Collimonas fungivorans Ter331: one gene and its partner. The protein of the gene in region 1 interacts with the protein of each later gene in a pairwise test. Links are inferred from orthologs where the notes say so. Each region holds a gene or a part of one and is shown in the gene's direction. Other genes may lie near its edges. The genes, in order: CFU_RS15555 and CFU_RS20135.

Region 1 (6,073 bases):
GGATGTCTTCCGACTGCGCTTGCGCTGCGGCTTTCTTGGCCGGCGCTGTCGCCATGGCCGGGCTGATGCTCATGCTCAGGGTCGCTAACAGCGTGGCGGCGACCAGTAATTTAGACGTGGTGTTCATTTGCAATCTCCTGATATGGAACTGCGACTTGACGGCTGGTTAGATGACAGTTTTCTTGCGGCTGGCTTCTTGCTGCGCCAGGACCGACTTTTGCTCACGGTTCAGGCGTTTGCCGACGATGGTGATGGTAGGCAGGCAGCCTTCTTCCTGCGCCATGGCCAGCTTTTCTTGCGGAGTCAGGCGCTTGGCGACAATGGTCACGGTTTGCAGGAACTCTGGGTGGCTTGGACGCTTGCCGACGATGGTGATGGTTGCCAGTGTCGAGACTTCGGTTTGCTGCGGTGCTGCTTGTGCCGGGGCGACGCTGCCGGCCAGGGTGGCGATGGACAGGATGGCGATCAGTGCTTGGCGTGCTGTGTTCATTTGTATTCTCCTCAAGTGGCTAACTAAGTGGCTGGTAGGTGGCAAACGTTGTTGCATGTCGTCACTTTAGGGAGGGGCAGGGCAAGTCGCCAGCTGCTTGCGACAATCTGCAGAAATGGCGGAACAGAATACAAAAAAGCGCGCCTGAGCTGTAGCGGATTTGCGTGGCTTTTGGGGATACGGCTCGGGAATGGCTCTATGTCAGGCCGTCTGGAGCATGTTTTTCATTGCTTTAAAGTCATGTAACTTGAGTGCCGGACGGCAAATTCGCTATTTCCCTTATGCAAATCGATTCTATGCACATGCAAAAAAGTTCGTTCTCTTTATAACAAACCGGTGAGATTATCGTTGTTCTTTAGCCGTATTTGTAATAAGAGGACGATGCATGACAGCCGCCGCACTTGCCCAACCAGGTCTTATCAGGCCCGCCGCGCCGTTTCGCGTGATGCCCGGATTTCGCCTGTCGCTGGGGTTTACCCTGTTTTACCTGGCCCTGATCGTACTGATCCCCTTGTCGGCGGTGTTCCTCAAGACCTTCACGCTGAGTTGGGATGGCTTTGTCACCGCGGTCACTTCGCCGCGGGTGATGGCCTCCTATCGCCTGACTTTCGGCACTTCCTTGCTGGCGGCGCTGCTGAATGCGATTTTCGGCGGCATCGTGGCCTGGGTGCTGGTGCGTTACCAGTTCCCCGGCAAGAAGTTGATCGATGCCCTGGTCGACCTGCCGTTTGCGCTGCCGACCGCGGTGGCCGGCATCGCCCTGACTGCGCTGTATTCCACTAACGGCTGGATCGGCCAGTATTTGGAGCCGCTGGGCATCAAGGTCGCTTTTACACCGCTGGGTATATTAGTAGCGCTGACTTTCATCGGCTTGCCGTTTGTGGTGCGCACCGTGCAGCCGGTGCTGGAAGATGCCGAGAAGGAACTGGAAGAAGCGGCCGCCAGCCTGGGCGCCAATCATTGGCAGACTTTTACCAGGGTAATTTTCCCAACAGTATTCCCGGCCCTGCTGACCGGTTTTGCGCTGTCCTTTGCGCGCGCCACCGGCGAGTACGGCTCGGTCATCTTCATCGCCGGCAATATGCCGATGGTGTCGGAGATCACCCCCTTGTTCATCATTACCAAGCTGGAGCAATACGACTATGCCGGCGCCACCGCGATTGCGGTGGTGATGCTGACAGTGTCGTTCCTGCTGCTGCTGGCGATCAACGTACTGCAAGCCTGGACCCGCAAGCGCGGCCAGTCGGTCAAAGTCTAGGAGCCGGACGTGAGCGCAACCGCCAGCAATTTTGACCCAGCCGTCACTCCGGCGCCCACCGCGCCCGCCGCCAGGCCGCAGGCCAGGGGCGAACCGGTCCATGTACCCAACGCCATCCTCGAGCCGCTCTGGGTCCGTACATTGTTGATGACAGTGGCGCTGCTGTTCCTGGCCCTGTTTCTGGTGGTGCCGCTGCTGTCGGTATTTGCCGAAGCCTTCAAGAAGGGCTGGGAAGCGTATCTCGCGGCCATCATCGAGCCGGATGCGATCAGCGCCATCAAGCTGACCTTGCTGACCGCCGCGATTGCGGTGCCGCTCAACCTGGTGTTCGGCGTCGCCGCCTCATGGACCATCGCCAAGTTCGAATTCCGCGGCAAGAATATCCTGCTGACGCTGATCGACCTGCCGTTTTCGGTGTCGCCGGTGATTTCCGGCCTGATTTATGTGCTGTTGTTCGGCGCCCAGGGCTGGTTCGGCCCGTGGCTGCGCGAGCACGACATCAAGATCCTGTTTGCGGTGCCGGGCATCGTGCTGGCGACGGTGTTCGTCACCTTTCCCTTCGTCGCCCGCGAACTGATCCCCCTGATGCAGGCGCAGGGCAGCGAGGAAGAGGAAGCGGCGCTGGTGCTGGGCGCTTCCGGCTGGAAGACTTTCCGCTACGTGACCCTGCCGAATATCAAGTGGGGCCTGCTGTATGGCGTGATCTTGTGCAATGCGCGCGCCATGGGCGAGTTCGGCGCGGTGTCGGTGGTGTCCGGCCACATCCGCGGCGAGACCAATACCATCCCTTTGCAGGTCGAGATTCTCTATAACGAATACAACTTCCAGGCAGCATTTGCGGTGGCTTCGCTGCTGGCGTTCCTGGCGCTGCTGACCCTGGCGCTGAAATCCTTCATCGAATGGCGTTTGCGTGAAACGGTACTGCCGCACAACGTCCATAACGCCGCGCATCAACAGGAGCTGACATGAGCATCCAGGTAAGCAACATCAACAAGCGCTTCGGTGAGTTTGTCGCACTGAACAATGTGTCGCTGGAATTTCCCACGGGCGAGCTGACTGCGCTGCTGGGCCCCTCGGGCTGCGGCAAGACCACTTTGCTGCGCATCATCGCCGGCCTCGAAGCGCAGGACAGCGGCCAGGTCCTGCTGGAAGGCGAAGACGCTTCTTCGCGCCATGTGCGCGAGCGCCAGGTCGGTTTCGTGTTCCAGCACTATGCGCTGTTCAAGCACATGACCGTATTTGAAAACATCGCCTTCGGCCTGCGCGTCAAGCCGCGCGCTCAGCGTCCAAGCGACAGCGCGATCCGGGAAAAAGTGACCAGTTTGCTGGAACTGGTGCAGCTGGACTGGCTGGCAGACCGTTATCCGCCGCAATTGTCAGGCGGCCAGCGCCAGCGCATCGCACTGGCGCGGGCATTGGCGGTGGAACCGCGCGTGCTGCTGCTGGACGAACCGTTCGGCGCGCTCGACGCCAAGGTGCGCAAGGAATTGCGGCGCTGGCTGCGGCGCCTGCACGACGAATTGCATGTCACCAGCATTTTCGTGACCCACGACCAGGAAGAAGCGCTGGAAGTGGCGGACCAGATCGTGCTGATGAACAAGGGCAATGTGGAGCAGGTAGGCGCGCCGCAGCAAGTCTATGAGAATCCGGCTTCGCCTTTCGTCTACGGTTTCCTCGGCAACGTCAACCTGTTCCACGGCCGCGTGCACCAGGGTGTGCTGGATACCGGCGGCGCCAGTTTCGAGGCGCCGGAACACGCTGCGGCGCAGGACGCGCAAGGCATCGGCTACGTGCGGCCACACGACCTCGAAATCGACCGCTACAGCGCCGGCGCCGAAGGCATCGTGGTGCAGCTGCGCCGCGCCCATGCCATCGGACCGCTGGCGCAGCTGGAACTGGAGCGCAGCGACGGCGCCGAAGGTGCGGATAACGGCCTGATCGAAGCGGTGATTTCCAGCGAGCGCTTCAAGCAGCTCGATTTGAAAGATGGCGAAACCCTGGTGGTGCGTCCGCGCCGCCTGCAGGTGTTCGTCGATCAGCAAGCAAACTCGGTAAGGTAAGGAGAACATTATGAATTTTCAGCAATTACGATCAATCCGCGAAGCAGCGCGTTGCGGTTTCAACCTGACCGAAGTAGCTAATGTCCTGTTTACATCGCAGCCCGGCGTCAGCCGCCAGATCCGTGAGCTGGAAGAAGAGCTCGGCGTCGATATTTTCATCCGCAACGGCAAACGCCTGATCGGCCTGACCGATCCCGGCAAGGGCATCCTGAAGATCGTCGAAAGGCTGTTGCAGGAAGCAGAGAATTTACGCCAGGCCAGCCAGGAATATTCGGGTGAAACCAGCGGCACCCTGACCGTGGCCGCCACCCATACGCAGGCGCGTTATGCCTTGCCGCGCGTGGTCCAAGGTTTCCGCGCCAGTTTCCCGGATGTCCGCATCGCCTTGCAGCAAAGCTCGCCGGAACATATCGCCGACTGGGTGATATCGGGCAAGGCCGATGTCGGCATCGCTACCGAAGGCCTGACCCAGTTCAAGGAACTGATTTCCTTCCCGTGCTATGAATGGAGCCATGTGCTGGTGGTGCCGGAGAATCATCCCTTGCTGGAAATCAGCGAGCCGATCAGCCTGGCCGACCTGGCTGCCTATCCCTTGATTACCTACGACATCGGCTTCACCGGCCGCGGCCATATCGACGACGCTTTCCGGACTGCCGGCATCACGCCGGACATCGTGCTGACCGCGATGGATTCCGACGTCATCCAGCAGTACGTGTCGCTCGGCCTCGGCGTCGGCCTGGTGGCTTCGATGGCGACCGAGCATAGCCGCCAGAACGGTTTGCGCTCGATCGAGGTGTCGCATCTGCTGGCGTCCAACGTGACCCGGCTGGCGGTGCGGCGCGGCGCCTACCTGCGTTCTTATACCTATGATTTCATCTTGCAGTTTGCACCGCAGCTGAAGCGTGAAGATATCGTTGAAGCATTGCAGGCAGAGCCGCACAGCGCCGGCAGCAACAGTGTGCACAAGGCCGATTTTGAACAGCGCATCCTGAAAATCGCCTGAGCCGAGCGCCGCTTCTAAACCCGCTTGAGCAAGGCCCGGGTCATGTTCTTGTCATATTCGGACGCTACGATTTGGTTTGTCTCCTCCGTCCCTCCTCGGGTTCGGATTTAGCCCGCTGCCGCAAGGCCAGCGGGCTTTTTCTTTGCCGTCCGGCCTCTCGCCGGGACAGTCCATGGTTGCGTTGCAGCAAAAAAGTTGCTACTTAACAATCAGGTTCGTCCTATACTGAATTGCCTTGCTGATATTACCCGGCTAGTCCGGGCGTACCGGACGGGTAGGGTAAACACTTGATTGATTAATCGACGTCACGTAAATGGAGCTCTCTATGGACTGGACTCAACTGATAATCGGACTGGTCAGCGGTGCCGCCGGCGGCAACATTGCAGGCAGCATATTAAGTAAGTTTAACCTTGGCCCGGTGGGCAATTCGATCGCCGGCATTGTCGGCGGCGCCATCGGCAGCAGATTGCTTGCGGCCCTGACCGGCGGCGCTGTAGCCGGGGCCGGCGCGGCGGCGGGCGGGATGGATCTGACATCCATTATCAGCAACGTCGGCGGCGGCGGCGTTGGCGGGGCGATACTGATGGTGATCGTCGGTCTGGTCAAATCGAAAATGGCTGCAAAATAAAAGCAGGCCAGCGCAACGCCAGGCGGCCCCAGGCAACTGGCGCCGCTTTTTTTTTAATCCTGCTCGCGCAAGGCTGCCGCGCATTCGCGCACCAGCGCCGGGCCGCGGTAGATCAGGCCGCTGTACAGCTGCACCAGCGATGCGCCCGCGGCCATCTTGGCTTGTGCATCGGCGCCGCTGAAAATCCCGCCGACGCCGATGATAGGCAAGGCATCGCCCAGTTCGCCGTGCAGCTGGCGCACCACGCTGGTGGACAAGGCCAGCACCGGCGCGCCGGACAAGCCGCCGGCTTCATTCTCGTGCTGCAGGCCTCTGACGGCATCGCGGCTGATGGTGGTGTTGGTGGCGATCACGCCGTCTATCTTATGCCGCAGCAAGGCGTCGGCGATGGTCTTGATCTGTTCGGCGTCGATGTCCGGCGCGATCTTCAGGGCGATCGGAACGTAGCGCTGGTATTGGTCGGCCAGTTTCTGCTGCGCCTGCTTGAGCTGCGACAGCAGGGCGTCGAGCTCCGACGCGCCTTGCAGCTGGCGCAGGTTCTTGGTGTTGGGCGAGGAAATATTGACGGTGACGTAGCTGGCGTAGGGATAGACTTTCTGCAGGCAGTGCAGGTAATCCTCGGCGGCGCGTTCGA
Region 2 (5,904 bases), 990 kb from region 1 along the record:
AGGTCATGCGCGACTTTGGCCTGGTCAAGTTCGACGAGCCGTTCGCCAACCTGCTGACGCAAGGCATGGTGCTCAATGAAACCTATTTCCGCGAAGACGCCAGCGGCAAGAAAACCTGGCTCAACCCGGAAGACGTCGAACTGACCTTCGACGACAAAGGCCGGCCGCTGACCGCCATCCTGAAGACCGACGGCAAGCCGGTGGAAATCGGCGGCACCGAAAAGATGTCGAAATCGAAGAACAACGGCATCGATCCGCAAGCCCAGATCGACCAGTACGGCGCCGACACCGCGCGCCTGTTCACCATGTTCGCCTCGCCGCCGGAGCAGACCCTGGAATGGTCGGGCACCGGGGTGGAAGGCGCCAACCGCTTCCTGCGCCGGGTCTGGGCCTTCAGCTACGCCCGCGCCGCCAGCATCGCGCCCGCCGCCGCTGCCGATTTTTCCGGCCTGAACGATGTGCAGAAAACCTTGCGCCGCGAAGTGCACAAGATCTTGCAGCAAGCCGACCACGACTTGAAGCGGATCCAGTACAACACCGTGGTGTCGGCCTGCATGAAAATGCTGAACACGCTGGAAGCCGCCAAGCTTGACCAGTCAGCGGCCAGCAATGCGGTCCTGACCGAAGGCTTGTCGATTTTCCTGCGCGTGCTCAATCCTGTGGCGCCGCACATCACCCATGCGCTGTGGCAGGAACTCGGCTTTGCCGCCGTGCATGGCGACATCCTCGACGCCAGCTGGCCGCAGGTGGACGGCAAGGCGTTGGAACAGAGCGAAATCGAAATGATGATCCAGGTCAACGGCAAGCTGCGCGGCAGCATCACCGTCGCCAAGGACGCCGACAAGGCCAGCATCGAAGCAGCCGCGCTGGCCAACGAGAGCGTCCAGAAATACCTGGAAGGCGCGCCGAAGAAGATCATCGTGGTGCCGGGAAAACTGGTCAATATCGTCGCCTGAATATCGTCGCCTAACTGAGGGCCGGACTACCAGGTCCGGCCTGAATCTTGAAACAAGGAATGCCCGAATGTTGCATAGAACGCCTCTTAGAATGCCCGCCGCTTCCCGCACCTGGCTGCTGATACTGGCCATGACGGCAGTGCTGTCCGCCTGCGGCTTCCATCTGCGCGGCTCGGCCAATTTGCCGTTCAAGTCGCTGTACATGACCTTCGGCGCCAACTCGCCGCTGGGCATCGAGCTCAAGCGCAATATCCTGGCCAGCGGCAATACCCAGGTGCTGACTTCCGCCGAAGGCGCCGAGGCAACCCTGGAAGTGCTGGCCGAGACGCGTGAAAAAGTGGTCCTGACTACCAACAGTTCGGGCCGCGCCAGCGAATACATGCTGTATTACCGGCTGACTTTCCGCGTCACCGACGCCCAAAAGAAAGAGTTGCTGCCAGCCACCCAGATCACGCTGAAACGCGACATCAGCTACAACTCGTCGCAAGAGCTGTCCAAGGCTGCGGAAGAAGTGCTGCTGTATCGCGACATGCAAAGCGACATGGTGCAGCAGATCCTGCGCCGCCTGACTGCCATCAAGACTGCCCAGCCGACCCAGCCGGAGGCAGCGCCGGCAACCGTTCCGGCGCCAGTTCCCGTTCCCGCCAAATAACCGGGGACCTGTACATGCAACTGCGGTTTGACGCGCTCGACGGCCATTTGGCGAAAACCCTGGCGCCCTTGTACGTGATCACCAGCGACGAGCATCTGCTGGCGCTGGAGGCATCCGACAAGATACGCAAGAGCGCGCGCAGCAACGGCTGCAGCGAGCGCGACGTGCTGGTAGTCGACCGCAGCTTCAAATGGGGGGAGCTACTGGCGGCCAACCAGTCGCAATCGCTGTTCGGCGATAAAAAGCTGATCGAGCTGCGCATCCCGACCGGCAAACCGGGCAAGGATGGCGGCCAGGCTTTGCAAAACTATACGGCGACGCTCAATCCGGACAACGTCACCATCATCAGCCTGCCCAAGCTTGACTGGGCCACCCAGAAAGCGGCCTGGGTCGCAACCCTGCAGCAGAGCGCGGTGTATATTGATATTCCGCTGGTGGAACGGGCGCACCTGCCGAACTGGATCGGCGTCCGCCTGGCGGCCCAGCAGCAGAGCGCGGACCGCCAGTCGCTCGATTTCATCGCCGACCGGGTCGAGGGCAACCTGCTGGCGGCGCATCAGGAAATCCAGAAGCTGGCGCTCTTGCATCCGCCCGGCAAACTGAGCTTCGAACAGTGCCACGATGCAGTGCTCAACGTCGCACGCTATGATGTATTCAAGCTGAATGAAGCAATGCTGGTGGGCGATACCGCGCGCCTGGTGCGCATGATGGACGGACTGAAGGGCGAAGGCGAAGCGCTGCCGCTGGTGCTGTGGGCGGTTTCCGAAGAAATCCGCACCTTGCTGAAACTGAAATCCGCAGCAGCCCAAGGCCGGCCGATACCGGCGCTGTTGAAGGAATACCGCATCTGGGGGCCGCGCGAAAGGCTGATGGAACCGGCGCTGCGGCGCCTGAGCCTGGCGACGCTGGAAGCGGCTTTGAAAGATGCGGCGCAAGTCGACAAGATGGTAAAAGGCTTGCGTGCAAAAGCCTTTTCCGGCGATGCATGGGACGCATTGCTGCAGCTGGGTTTGAAAGTCGCACATACTTGATAGAGCATATGGATATCCAACAATACATGACCGAAGTCGGACAACGCGCACGCGCCGCATCACGCGCCATGGCGCGTGCCGACACCGCCGTCAAGAACCGCGCGCTGAGCCTGATCGCCGTTGCCATCCGGCGCGACGCCGACCTGCTGCGCGCTGCCAACCAGGTCGATCTCGAAACTGCACGCGCCAACGGCCTGGCGCCGGCGATGCTGGACCGCCTGACACTGTCGGAGCAGGCCATCGCCACCATGATCGCCGGGCTCGAACAGATTGTCGCCCTGCCCGATCCGATCGGCGAAATCTCGAACATGAAGTACCGTCCTACCGGCATCCAGGTCGGCCAGATGCGGGTGCCGCTGGGCGTGATCGGCATCATTTACGAAGCCCGGCCCAACGTTACGGTGGACGCCGCCGGCCTGTGCATCAAGAGCGGCAACGCCACCATCCTGCGCGGCGGCTCGGAAGCGCATCATTGCAACCAGGCGTTGGCCAGGCTGGTGCAGGAAGGCCTGGCCGGCGCCGGCCTGCCGCAGGATGCGGTGCAAGTGGTCGACACCACCGACCGTGCCGCGGTGGGCGCCCTGATCACCATGCCGCAATACGTCGACGTCATCGTGCCGCGCGGCGGCAAGGGCCTGATCGAACGCCTGATCAAGGAGGCCACGGTGCCGATGATCAAGCATCTCGACGGCATCTGCCACGTCTACATCGACGACCAGGCCGATCTCGACAAGGCCGTGAAGATTGCCTTCAATGCCAAATGCCATCGTTACGGCACTTGCAACACCATGGAAACCTTGCTGGTGGCGCGCGCGGTTGCGCCGCAGGTGTTGCCGCAGCTGGCCAAGCTGTACCAGGGCAAGGAAGTCGAACTGCGCGCCGACGATGAAGCGCGCGCCATCCTGGCCGGTTATCCCCACCTGGCTGCCGCCAGCGAGGAAGACTGGCGCACCGAGTACTTGGCGGCGATCCTGGCGGTCAAGGTGGTTGCCGACGTGGATGAAGCAATCGCCCATATCAATACCTATTCCTCGCAGCACACCGACAGCATCGTCACCGAAAACCATTCGCGCGCCATGCGCTTCCTGCGCGAAGTCGATTCCGCATCGGTCATGATCAATGCCTCGACCCGCTTTGCCGACGGTTTCGAATTCGGCCTCGGCGCCGAGATCGGCATCTCCAACGACAAGCTGCATGCGCGCGGACCGGTCGGCCTGGAAGGGCTGACTTCGCTAAAATACGTAGTGTTCGGGCACGGCGAAGTACGCGAATAAAATCCGGCAGGCAGGCCGCTGCCGCCGTCCCCATGCTCCCCTTCCCGCAATAAAAAAAAGGAAACACCATGCTTTGGATCAAATCGCTGCATATTGTCTTCATCGCATCATGGTTTGCCGGTCTGTTTTATTTGCCGCGGATCCTGGTCAACCTGGCCCAGGAAACCGATACCGCCGCCACCACAAGGTTGCTGCTGATGGCGCGCAAGCTGTATCGCTTCACCACGATGCTGGCGCTGCCGGCGATTGTCTTCGGCGCCTGGCTGTGGCTGGGTTATGGCATAGGCAAAGGCCCGGGCAACGGCTGGCTGCATGCCAAGCTGTTCCTGGTGATTCTCGTGATCGGCTACCACCATGCCTGCGGCAGCCTGCTGAAGAAATTCGAAAACGGGGTGAATACCCGCAGCCATGTCTGGCTGCGCTGGTTCAATGAAGTGCCGGTGCTGCTGCTGCTGGCCATCGTCATCCTGGTGGTTGTCAAACCGTTTTAAGCCCGTCCTAGGACCAGCCATGAGCAAACTCTGTGAATATTATTTTGCGCCGCACTCGCCGTTCGCCTACCTGGGCCACGCGCGCCTGGTGGCGCTGTCCAAGCAATACGACGTCAAGGTCGCAATAAAACCCTGCGACTTGTCCAGGGTCTTCAACACCTCCGGCGGTTTGCCGCTGGCCAAGCGCGCTCCCCAGCGCCAGGCTTACCGGCTGGAAGAACTGCGGCGCTGGAGCGAATACCTGCAGGTGCCGCTCAACCTGCAGCCGACTTTCTTCCCGGTGCAGAGCGACGACGCCGCCAAGCTGATCATCGCCAGCCAGCTGGCGCACGGCACGGAAGCCGCTTTGGCGCTGACCGGGGCTATAATGCGCGCAGTCTGGGCTGAACAGCGCAATATCGCCGACGGCGCCACCTTGAGCGCAATCGCCTCGGAGCTTGGCCACGACGGCAAGACCTTGCTGAAATCAGCCGAAACCGCCAGCGTCCAGAGCGAATTCGACCGGTTTACCGAGGAAGCCATTTCCGCCAGCATCTTTGGCGCGCCATGGTATGTAGTCGACGGCGAAGCGTTCTGGGGCCAGGACCGGCTGGATTTTGTGGAACGTGCTTTCGCCAGATAAATGAATTGTTTGTTCAAACAAGTTAGCTGCCAAGGCAGCTAAGCAAACTGTAGTACCAACGGAAAAAAGGTCCTCCCATGTCACACCTAGCAACAGATTCGCATTCCTATTTTTGTCCTTGCCCGCGCGGGCTGGAAGCCGCACTGGCTGAAGAACTGAATGAAATAGCGCAGTTCAGCGCGCCCGCGGTCACGCTCAAGGTCCATACCCAGGTGCCGGGCGGCGTCCATTGTTCCGGCTTGCTGAGCGATGCCTGGCGCATCAACCTGCATTCGCGCATCGCCAGCCGGGTGCTGCTGCGCCTGACGCATGGCGCCTACAAGAATGAAAACGATATCTACGACATGACGCTGGAGCAGGAATGGGAAAGCTGGTTTCCGGTCAGCCATACCATCCGGGTCGACGTCACCGCGGTGAAATCGCCGCTGCGCAGCCTGCAGTTCACTACGCTCAAGATCAAGGACGGCATTTGCGACCGTTTCCGCGACCTGTGCAATGAACGGCCGTCGGTCGACACCGGCACGCCGGACATGCGCATCGTCGGCTTCCTCGACGCCCACAATTTCACGCTGTACCTCGACACTTCCGGCGAAGCGCTGTTCAAGCGCGGCTGGCGCGCCGAAACCGGCGATGCGCCGCTGCGCGAGAATCTCGCCGCCGGCCTGCTGCGCACCTCCGGCTGGAAACCGGGCACAGTCCTGTTCGATCCCATGTGCGGCTCCGGCACCATCCTGGTGGAAGCGGCCCAGATCCTGGCCGGCATCCCGGCCGGCGCCCGCCGTCACTTCGCCTTTGAAAAATTCAACGATTTCGAAAGCGCGAAATGGCTGGCGATCAAGGGCAGCTTCAAGCCGAATCCGCTGCCGGCCACGCCGACC

Evidence for each region.
Region 2: the proteins of CFU_RS15555 (region 1) and CFU_RS20135 interact in binary tests that used the Escherichia coli proteins (3 or more experiments, as listed by UniProt). The link is inferred for Collimonas fungivorans Ter331 from one-to-one orthologs.

Annotation. Positions count from the first base shown.
Region 1 is NC_015856.1:3,551,997-3,558,069, reverse strand. The notes cover bases 1,762-4,760. They hold CFU_RS15555 (sulfate/molybdate ABC transporter ATP-binding protein), read left to right. Parts: upstream 1,762-2,713; coding sequence 2,714-3,808; downstream 3,809-4,760. Other genes in these bases: CFU_RS15550 (CysB family HTH-type transcriptional regulator), read left to right, coding at 3,819-4,760; cysW (sulfate ABC transporter permease subunit CysW), read left to right, coding at 1,762-2,717. Also shown: CFU_RS15575 (hypothetical protein), read right to left, coding at 1-127; CFU_RS15570 (hypothetical protein), read right to left, coding at 167-490; sulfate ABC transporter permease subunit CysT, read left to right, coding at 876-1,748; more of cysW, read left to right, coding at 1,758-1,761; more of CFU_RS15550, read left to right, coding at 4,761-4,811; CFU_RS15545 (hypothetical protein), read left to right, coding at 5,137-5,439; CFU_RS15540 (quinone-dependent dihydroorotate dehydrogenase), read right to left, coding at 5,493-6,073. UniProt on the Escherichia coli protein: Part of the ABC transporter complex CysAWTP involved in sulfate/thiosulfate import. Responsible for energy coupling to the transport system.
Region 2 is NC_015856.1:4,542,706-4,548,609, forward strand. The notes cover bases 1,951-4,780. They hold CFU_RS20135 (glutamate-5-semialdehyde dehydrogenase), read left to right. Parts: upstream 1,951-2,647; coding sequence 2,648-3,913; downstream 3,914-4,780. Other genes in these bases: holA (DNA polymerase III subunit delta), read left to right, coding at 1,951-2,639; CFU_RS20140 (CopD family protein), read left to right, coding at 3,982-4,404; CFU_RS20145 (2-hydroxychromene-2-carboxylate isomerase), read left to right, coding at 4,424-4,780. In the rest of the region: leuS (leucine--tRNA ligase), read left to right, coding at 1-956; LPS assembly lipoprotein LptE, read left to right, coding at 1,048-1,608; more of holA, read left to right, coding at 1,623-1,950; more of CFU_RS20145, read left to right, coding at 4,781-5,026; CFU_RS20150 (THUMP domain-containing class I SAM-dependent RNA methyltransferase), read left to right, coding at 5,104-5,904. UniProt on the Escherichia coli protein: Catalyzes the NADPH-dependent reduction of L-glutamate 5-phosphate into L-glutamate 5-semialdehyde and phosphate. The product spontaneously undergoes cyclization to form 1-pyrroline-5-carboxylate.